2 regions of the Streptomyces sp. FXJ1.172 genome follow, and region 2 is predicted to be linked to the other one. Evidence: riboswitches for the same ligand, from Rfam matches in the RefSeq annotation. Region 2 holds a riboswitch; the other holds the start of a gene.

Region 1 (3,788 bases), 1.3 Mb from region 2:
CCGGTCTCGCACAGTTCCCAGCACCACGACCTCGGCCGGTTCGCCGGCCAGGAGCTGATCGTCGTCGGCGCCGGCCAGTCCGCGCTGGAGACGGCGGCACTCGCCGCCGAAGCGGGCGCACGCGTGCGCGTGGTCGCGCGCGGCCGCGGCCGGGTCGCCTTCGGTGCCCCGCCCTGGGAGCAGCCGAGGCTGCGCCCCGAGTCCCCCTTCGGCCGCGCCTGGTCGCTGTGGGCGCTCAGCTACTACCCGCAGCCCTACCGCCATCTGCCCGAAGCCACCCGCCACTACCTGGTCCGCCGGGTCCTCGGACCGCTCGGCGCCTGGTGGCTGCGCGAGCGGTTCGAGGCGAGCGTGCAAGTCCAGGAGGTCGAGCGGATCGTGTCCGCCGAGGTGTCCGGCAACAGCCCCGTCCTCACCGTCCGCACGCCGGCGCACTCTCGAACCGGCTCGAGCGGGGGGACCCCCGCCGGCCGTATCGAGCGGCTCACCGCCGACCACGTCATCGCGGCGACCGGCTACCGCGTCAGCCTCGCGGCGATGGACTTCCTGGGCCACGGACTGCGCACCCGACTCGCCGTGAGCCGCGGCACGCCGAAGCTCGGCCCCGGCTGTGTGTCGTCCGTCCCCGGCCTGTACTTCACCGGCCTCCCGGCGGCGTCCTCGTACGGCCCGGTGATGCGCTTCGTGTGCGGTACGCGGTTCGCCTCCCCGCGCCTGGCGAAACACCTGGCGGCCGCTCACGGCTGACCTGTGCCGATCGCCGCGCGGATGGTCAACAGGGTGACATCGTGCGCCACTTGGGGCTGATGAGCACGTAAGTACGCAGGACGACAAGGTGAGTCGGAGGGGCGCCGGATCCGTATTCTCTGATCATGGCAGCCTCCCCCGCATATGCACTGATCGCCACTGACCTGGACGGAACGCTGCTGCGCGGCGACGACACGGTCTCCGACCGGTCGCTCGCGGCGCTGGGGAGGGTGGCGCGGGCCGGCGGACGGCACCTGGTGGTGACGGGCCGGCCCGCCCCGCGGGTACGGCCGCTGCTGGCCCGCCTCGGCTGCACGGGGCTCGCGGTGTGCGGGCAGGGCGCACAGGTCTACGACGCCGCGGCCGGCCGCCTCTTGTGGTCGGTCAGGCTGGACCGGGCACTGGCCGAGACAGCGCTCGGCAAGATCGAGGCAGAGGTGGGGCAGGTCTACGCGGCCGTGGACCAGGACGGCGTCGACGGGCTCACGCTCATCGAACCGGGGTACCGGATGCCGCACCCGACGCTGCCCGCGGTGCGGGTCGGCCGGCGCGACGACCTGTGGAGCGAGCCCATCAGCAAGGTGCTGCTGCGCCATGCCGCCCTGTCCGACGACGAGTTGGCGGACATCGCGCGCGCGGTGGTGGGTTCGCTCGCGACGGTCACCATGTCGGGGCCGGGGACCGTGGAACTCCAGCCGTGCGGGGTGACCAAGGCGACCGGGCTGGCACTGGCCGCCGAGCGGCTGGGGATCGAGGCCCCACAGGCCCTGGCGTTCGGGGACATGCCCAACGACATCCCGATGTTCGACTGGGCCGGACACGGGGTCGCCATGGCCAACGCCCACCCCGAACTCAAGGCGGTGGCCGACGAGATCACCTTGTCGAACGAGGACGACGGCATCGCCGTCGTCCTCGAACGACTCTTTCCGGCCGGCTGACCGGCACATCAGTGCGCACCGGGCAGCCGGGTCCGGGGCGGCCGTGTCTCAGGCCGCCGTGGTGTCTCAGTACGCGCTGTAGACGTTGTCGATGGAGCCGTAGCGCGCGGCGGCGTAGTTGCAGGCCGCGGTGATGTTGGCCACCGGGTCGTAGATGTTGGAGGAGGTGCCGGGCACGTGGTACGCGTTGAAGGTCGGGTCGATGACCTGGAGCAGTCCCTTGGACGGGATGCCGGCGGCGGCGTTGGAGTCCCAGAGGTTGATGGCCAGCGGGTTGCCGGAGGACTCCCGCATGACGTTGCGGTAGATGCTGCTGTAGCTGCCCGGGATGCCCTTCTGGGCCATGACCGCGAGCGACTGGCGGATCCAGCCGTCGAGGTTGTTCGAGTATCCGGTGGTGGTGGAGGCCTTCGTGGTGGCCGTCGTGCCGGTGGTGGCGGAGGCGCTGGTGGCCCCGATGACCGGCAGTGCGAGGACGGCGGCACCGGTGCCGACGACGGCGAGGGTGCGGACGAGACGGCTGGTCCGGGTACGGCGGTGCTGAGCGGTGGCACGCATGGGGAGTTCCTCTCCGCCGCCTGCGAGGTGAGCTGTCGGGTTCGGGCGGGGAGGTGCCCGGCCGCGCCTTCCGGAGAAGGCGAGGCTTCACCCCAAGCCGTTCCGGTGCGACGTGGGCCGACCGGTCCGGCGACTTACCTGGGTCCCCCGCTCCTGCCGTACGAAATGAGTTCGCGGATGGTTATGCGGGTGGCGGCAGGATTCGGCGTCCACCCGATGGCCGGGAACGTATGCGAGAGCACATGTCCGGAACAAGTGCCAGATTCACGGAAAACCCTATTTGACCTTGGTCTATGCCCTATGGGGTACTTGATCCTTTGCGGTTGCCAACCATCAACTCGTCAGCGGGGCAAGGGGGGAGGGAGGGTTCGGCGACGGGCGTGCGGGGATGGGGTCCGTGACCCAACTCACGAAATGGCAAATCACCTCAAATCGGATATGAGGTTTTTAGGGCATTTGCAGCCGAGTGAGACGTATGCCGGGGCGCGTGGAGGGGTGTGCAGGGAGTGGGAGTGGTCGAGTGGGGGTCGGGATGCGATCGGGAAGCGGTGGAGGGGGCGGCGGCAGGGGTGACGGAGAGTGGAGGGCGGGATGGTCGGCGGACGACCCGGAAGCGGCCCGCGCAGGCCTGCGGAGGGGGCGGATCGGGGGACGGTGGAACCTGTGACGCGACGCCCGTCGTTGTCCTGGTGACCGCGGGTGCCCGGGGAAGGGGTGGAGGTGTTACTCCGCTCGCCCCTCGGTTCGAGACAAAGCGCAAGGGTTCCTGTTAAGTCGATGAATGTCCGTTCTTACCGTCCGATCAGAAACATGCCGGTCGTGATCCAATACCGCCCGGGCTGGACCGGTGGGCGCTATCGGTGATCGAAACGGGACCGGATACGCTGACTCGAGTGATGGCAGCGACCTATCGACAAGCCGTGTAATCGCCAGCAGACACCAGCAGACAGGAGACCCCTCGTGACCGTCGTCGGGCCGTTCGGGCTGAGCGTGCGGGACCAGGCTCTCGAAGCCGATGTCCAGGCCGGATTGGCGGCTGTCGAGGAAGGCTTGCTCGAGGCCACCAAGAGCGAGGTCCCGTTCATCACGGAGGCCGCGCAGCACCTCGTACGGGCCGGCGGGAAGCGGTTCAGGCCGCTGCTCGTGATGCTCGCGGCCCAGTTCGGCGACCCCTACGCGCCGGGCGTGGTGCCGTCGGCCGTCGTCGTGGAGCTGACCCACCTCGCCACGCTGTACCACGACGACGTGATGGACGAGGCGGCCGTGCGGCGCGGCGTGGACAGCGCCAACACCCGCTGGAACAACTCCGTCGCGGTCCTCACCGGCGACTTCCTCTTCGCCCGCGCCTCCCAGATCCTCGCCGACCTCGGGCCCGAGGCGGTCCGGGTGCAGGCCCTCGCGTTCGAGCGGCTGGTCACGGGTCAGATCCTCGAGACCGCCGGCCCCTCGGACGGCCGCGACCCGGTCGAGCACTACCTGGACGTGCTCGGCGGCAAGACGGGCTCGCTGGTGGCCGTGTCGTGCCGGTTCGGCGCGATGATGTCG
Region 2 (3,788 bases):
AGGTCGAGGGCGGCACGGTTGGACTCGAGGTTCGGGGCGAAGCCGCCCTCGTCGCCGAGGCCGGTGGACAGGCCCTTGTTCTTCAGGACCTTCTTCAGCGTGTGGTAGACCTCGGCACCCCAGCGCAGCGCCTCGGAGAAGGACTCCGCGCCGATCGGGGCGATCATGAACTCCTGGATGTCCACGTTGGAGTCGGCGTGCGAGCCGCCGTTCAGGATGTTCATCATCGGCACCGGCAGCAGGTGCGCGTTCGGGCCGCCCAGGTAGCGGAAGAGGGGGAGGTCGCTGGCCTCGGAGGCGGCGTGGGCGACGGCGAGGGAGACGCCGAGGATGGCGTTGGCGCCGAGGGAGCCCTTGTTGTCGGTGGCGTCCAGGTCGAACATGGCCTGGTCGATCAGGCGCTGCTCGGTGGCGTCGTAGCCGACCAGCTCCGGGCCGATCTGCTCGATGACGGCGAGGACCGCCTTCTCCACGCCCTTGCCCAGGTAGCGGTTCGGGTCACCGTCGCGCAGCTCGATGGCCTCGAAGGCACCGGTCGAGGCGCCGGACGGGACGGCGGCACGACCCGTGCTGCCGTCGTCGAGGCCGACCTCGACCTCGACCGTGGGGTTGCCTCGGGAGTCCAGGATTTCCCGGGCTACGACGACGTCGATGGACGGCACGAGCATCTCCTTCTTGGATGTGACGCTGGAAGTGCGGGGCGGTGTGCCTTACGGCTGTGCCTTGCGACTAGAGCCTAACCGCCTTGGGAGGATCAGCCGGCGACCGACCGTCCCGTGGACGGGGAGGACACGCAGACGGTACCCATTGTTCACCCTCGGAACAAAGGGGGGTGCCGATGAGACCCTGCTGAAGAGTGGGGAAACAAAAGCCCCGCCCCGGCGCGTACGGGGGAACACGCGCCGGGGCGGGGAGCCCGTGGGGACGGGGGGTGGCCCTCACGGGGCCTTCAGCGTGGGGGGCGGGGATGTGAGGGCACTGTGCGAGGGCTCGCAGCCGGGTGTCACTTCAGGTGCAGCTGCTGGCCCGGGTAGATGAGGTTGGCGTCCTCGACGATGTCCTTGTTCAGCTTGAACAGCTTCTGCCAGCCGCCCTGCACGTGGTGCTTCTCGGCGATGGAGCTGAGGCTGTCGCCCTTGACGACCTTGTACTCGCCGTCGCCCTTCTTGACCTTCTTGCCGGTCGGGGTGGTGACGGTCTTGGCCGCCGACGGGGCCGTGCGCTCGGCGGAGCGGTTGGCGGCCTGCTGGTCGGTGGAGCGGGTGGCCGCACCCGTGCTCGACGAGGTGGTCTTCGACGAGGTGGTGGGGGCGGAGCCGTTGTAGGCGGCGGAGGACAGGCCCGTGCCGCAGACCGGCCAGGCGCCCTTGCCCTGCGAGGCGAGGACCTTCTCGGCGACGGCGATCTGCTGCGCCTTGGTGGCCTGGTTGGCCTGCGCGGCGTACTGCGTGCCGCCGTACGCGGCCCAGGTGGAGGCGGTGAACTGCAGGCCGCCGAAGAAGCCGTTGCCGGTATTGATGGACCAGTTGCCACCCGACTCGCACTGGGCGACCGTGTCCCACTCGGAGGCGGTGGCGGCGGAGGCGTTGCCGGCCGCCATCAGCGGGGCGGCCACGGCGGCGCCGGTGACACCGGCGAGTGCGACGACGCGGACGGCCTTGGACGGGCGGCGGTGCTTGCCCTTGCCGGAGAACAGCATGGATCGATCCCCTCACCGACGCCTGCGAGGTGAGCTGTCGGGTTCGGGCCGGTTGAGTTGCCCGGCCGCGGGCCCGCTGTTCGCGAGCCGCGGCTTCACCCCCAGCCGGTTCCGGCATCAACTACCGGTTCCGGCGCCTACCTTGGGTCCCCCGCTCCTGCCTACGGCGCTTGACGCGACGACTGTTCCCGGGCAATCGCTGGCAGGATTCGGCGTTGCGACTGCCGGGGCTCGTGGTGACGAGCGGTCCTGACCGTAGACATGCGTTCGGCGGAATTTCAAAGACGATCAGGGCTTCTGAGACTCATCCCACACTTTCACCAAACCGGACATCGGCCGCGAAACGGGGCGCCAACTCCCGCTACTCGTCGCCCTTTTCGCCCCCGACATTCAGGGTCTGACCGGCGGCGATGTGGTTCGGGTCGGCACCGATGGCCTTCTTGTTGCCGGCGTACAGCGCGCGCCATCCGCCGTCGACGCCAAGGGAGTCGGCGATGGAGGTGAGGGTGTCGCCCTCGCGGACGGTGTACGCGTCCGGCTCGCGGCTCGCGTGACGGCCCGAGGACGGGGCGCTTTGACCGTTTGCCGCACCTTCGTCCGCACTGCCGCCGCGGTGACGTCCGCCACTGCTGAGGGCCCCGGTGTCGACGAGGCTCCAAGAACCGGCACCCTGCGGGGAATTGTCCGACTCGTCCGTTCCGGGAGTCGCCGTGGGGTAGCTGTCGGCTCCCTGCGAGTTCCCGCTGCCGGAGGAGCCGGACGAACCGGAAGAGCCGGATGCATCCGCCTTGTCGGTCTTGTCGGACTTGGGGGCGTTGCTCCCGGTGGAGCCGTGCGTCGCGCCCGGCGTCTTGTCCGCACCCCCGCTCGGACTCGGGGACGGCGTGACGCCGGTGCCCGTGGACGAGCCCGAGCCGGACGCCGGGCCGGAGGGGGAGCCGGAACCGGACCCGGTTCCGGAACCGGAGGAATCCGACAGACCGGACGCGCCGGAGTCGTCGGCCGATCCGGAGTCATTGCCCGACGCCTTGCCGTTCCCGGAGTTCCCGACGCCCGTGTCGACGTCGACCGAACCGGAGTTGGAGGTCAGCCCGGCCGTCAGGGCGCACATCGTCCACGGCTTGGTGCCCTGGTCGGCCAGGATCTTCTCGGCGACGGCGATCTGCTGGGAGCGGCTGGCCTGGTCGGCACTGTCGGCGTACTGCGTGCCGCCGTACTTGGCCCAGTCGTCCTGCGATATCTGCAGGCCGCCGTAGTAGCCGTTGCCGGTGTCCGCGCTCCACGAACCGCCGCTCTCGCACTGGGCGACCTTGTCCCACGTGGTGCCGTCGGCCGCGTCGGCGCTCGCGGCGCCGAGCAGCGGGATGGCGATGGCGGAGCCGGTCACCCCTGCCGCGACGAGGAGGGCCGGAGCCTGACGGGGGCGACGGTGACGACCGTTCCCGGTGAGCATGCGGAAACCTTTCGTGCGACAGCAGGACCGGCGCGGCGGGTGGTGCCTGTCGCCACGCTGATGGGTGAACGTATCGGCAGACGATCACTTGTCACAAGTTAATGCCGCGCAGATCACGTGAAGATCACAGAGTTGAACGCCCTTCACGTTCACGGTTCTACGACTTCACGGGTGGCCGGAGTGAACTCCACAGGCAGGGTGCGCAGGCCCCGCATGATGAGCCCGCCGCGCCGGCGCAGATCGGCCGGATCGGCGGCGAGCCGCAGGTCGGGCAGGCGGGTGAGCAGGGTGGCGAGCGCGCTCTGGCCCTCCAGGCGGGCGAGCGGCGCGCCGAGGCAGTAGTGGATGCCGTGGCCGTAGCCGAGGTGCTGGTTGTCACGGCGGGCGAGGTCCAGCACGTCCGGTCCGGCGAACCGCTCCGGGTCCCGGTCGGCCGCGGCCAGCACGACGAGCACGGGATCCCCGGGCGCGATGTCCTGCCCGCCGATGGCGAGCGGCTCGGTGGCGAACCGCCAGGTGGCCAGCTCCACCGGGCCGTCGTAGCGCAGCAGCTCCTCGATGCCGGTCTCCAGCAGGTCCCGCTCCCCTCTGACCAGGGAGTCCTGCAGCCGATGGCGCTGCTCGGGGTGGGTGAGC

Evidence for each region. A riboswitch is a leader RNA that binds a small molecule or an ion and turns the genes downstream of it on or off. The one in region 2 is predicted to bind cyclic di-AMP.
Region 1: another riboswitch for cyclic di-AMP. It lies ahead of A6P39_RS18970 (transglycosylase SLT domain-containing protein); the one in region 2 lies ahead of A6P39_RS24840 (LysM peptidoglycan-binding domain-containing protein).

The regions. Positions count from the first base shown of each region.
Region 1 is NZ_CP119133.2:4,274,400-4,278,187, reverse strand. It holds gene A6P39_RS18980 (NAD(P)-binding domain-containing protein) at 1-747, shown strand, start outside; gene A6P39_RS18975 (HAD family hydrolase) at 873-1,685, shown strand; gene A6P39_RS18970 (transglycosylase SLT domain-containing protein) at 1,752-2,243, opposite strand; cyclic di-AMP (ydaO/yuaA leader) riboswitch at 2,248-2,429, opposite strand; gene A6P39_RS18965 (polyprenyl synthetase family protein) at 3,204-3,788, shown strand, end outside.
Region 2 is NZ_CP119133.2:5,540,353-5,544,140, reverse strand. It holds gene eno (phosphopyruvate hydratase) at 1-668, opposite strand, end outside; gene A6P39_RS24840 (LysM peptidoglycan-binding domain-containing protein) at 1,004-1,699, opposite strand; cyclic di-AMP (ydaO/yuaA leader) riboswitch at 1,704-1,878, opposite strand; gene A6P39_RS24835 (LysM peptidoglycan-binding domain-containing protein) at 2,061-3,152, opposite strand; gene A6P39_RS24830 (cytochrome P450 family protein) at 3,302-3,788, opposite strand, start outside.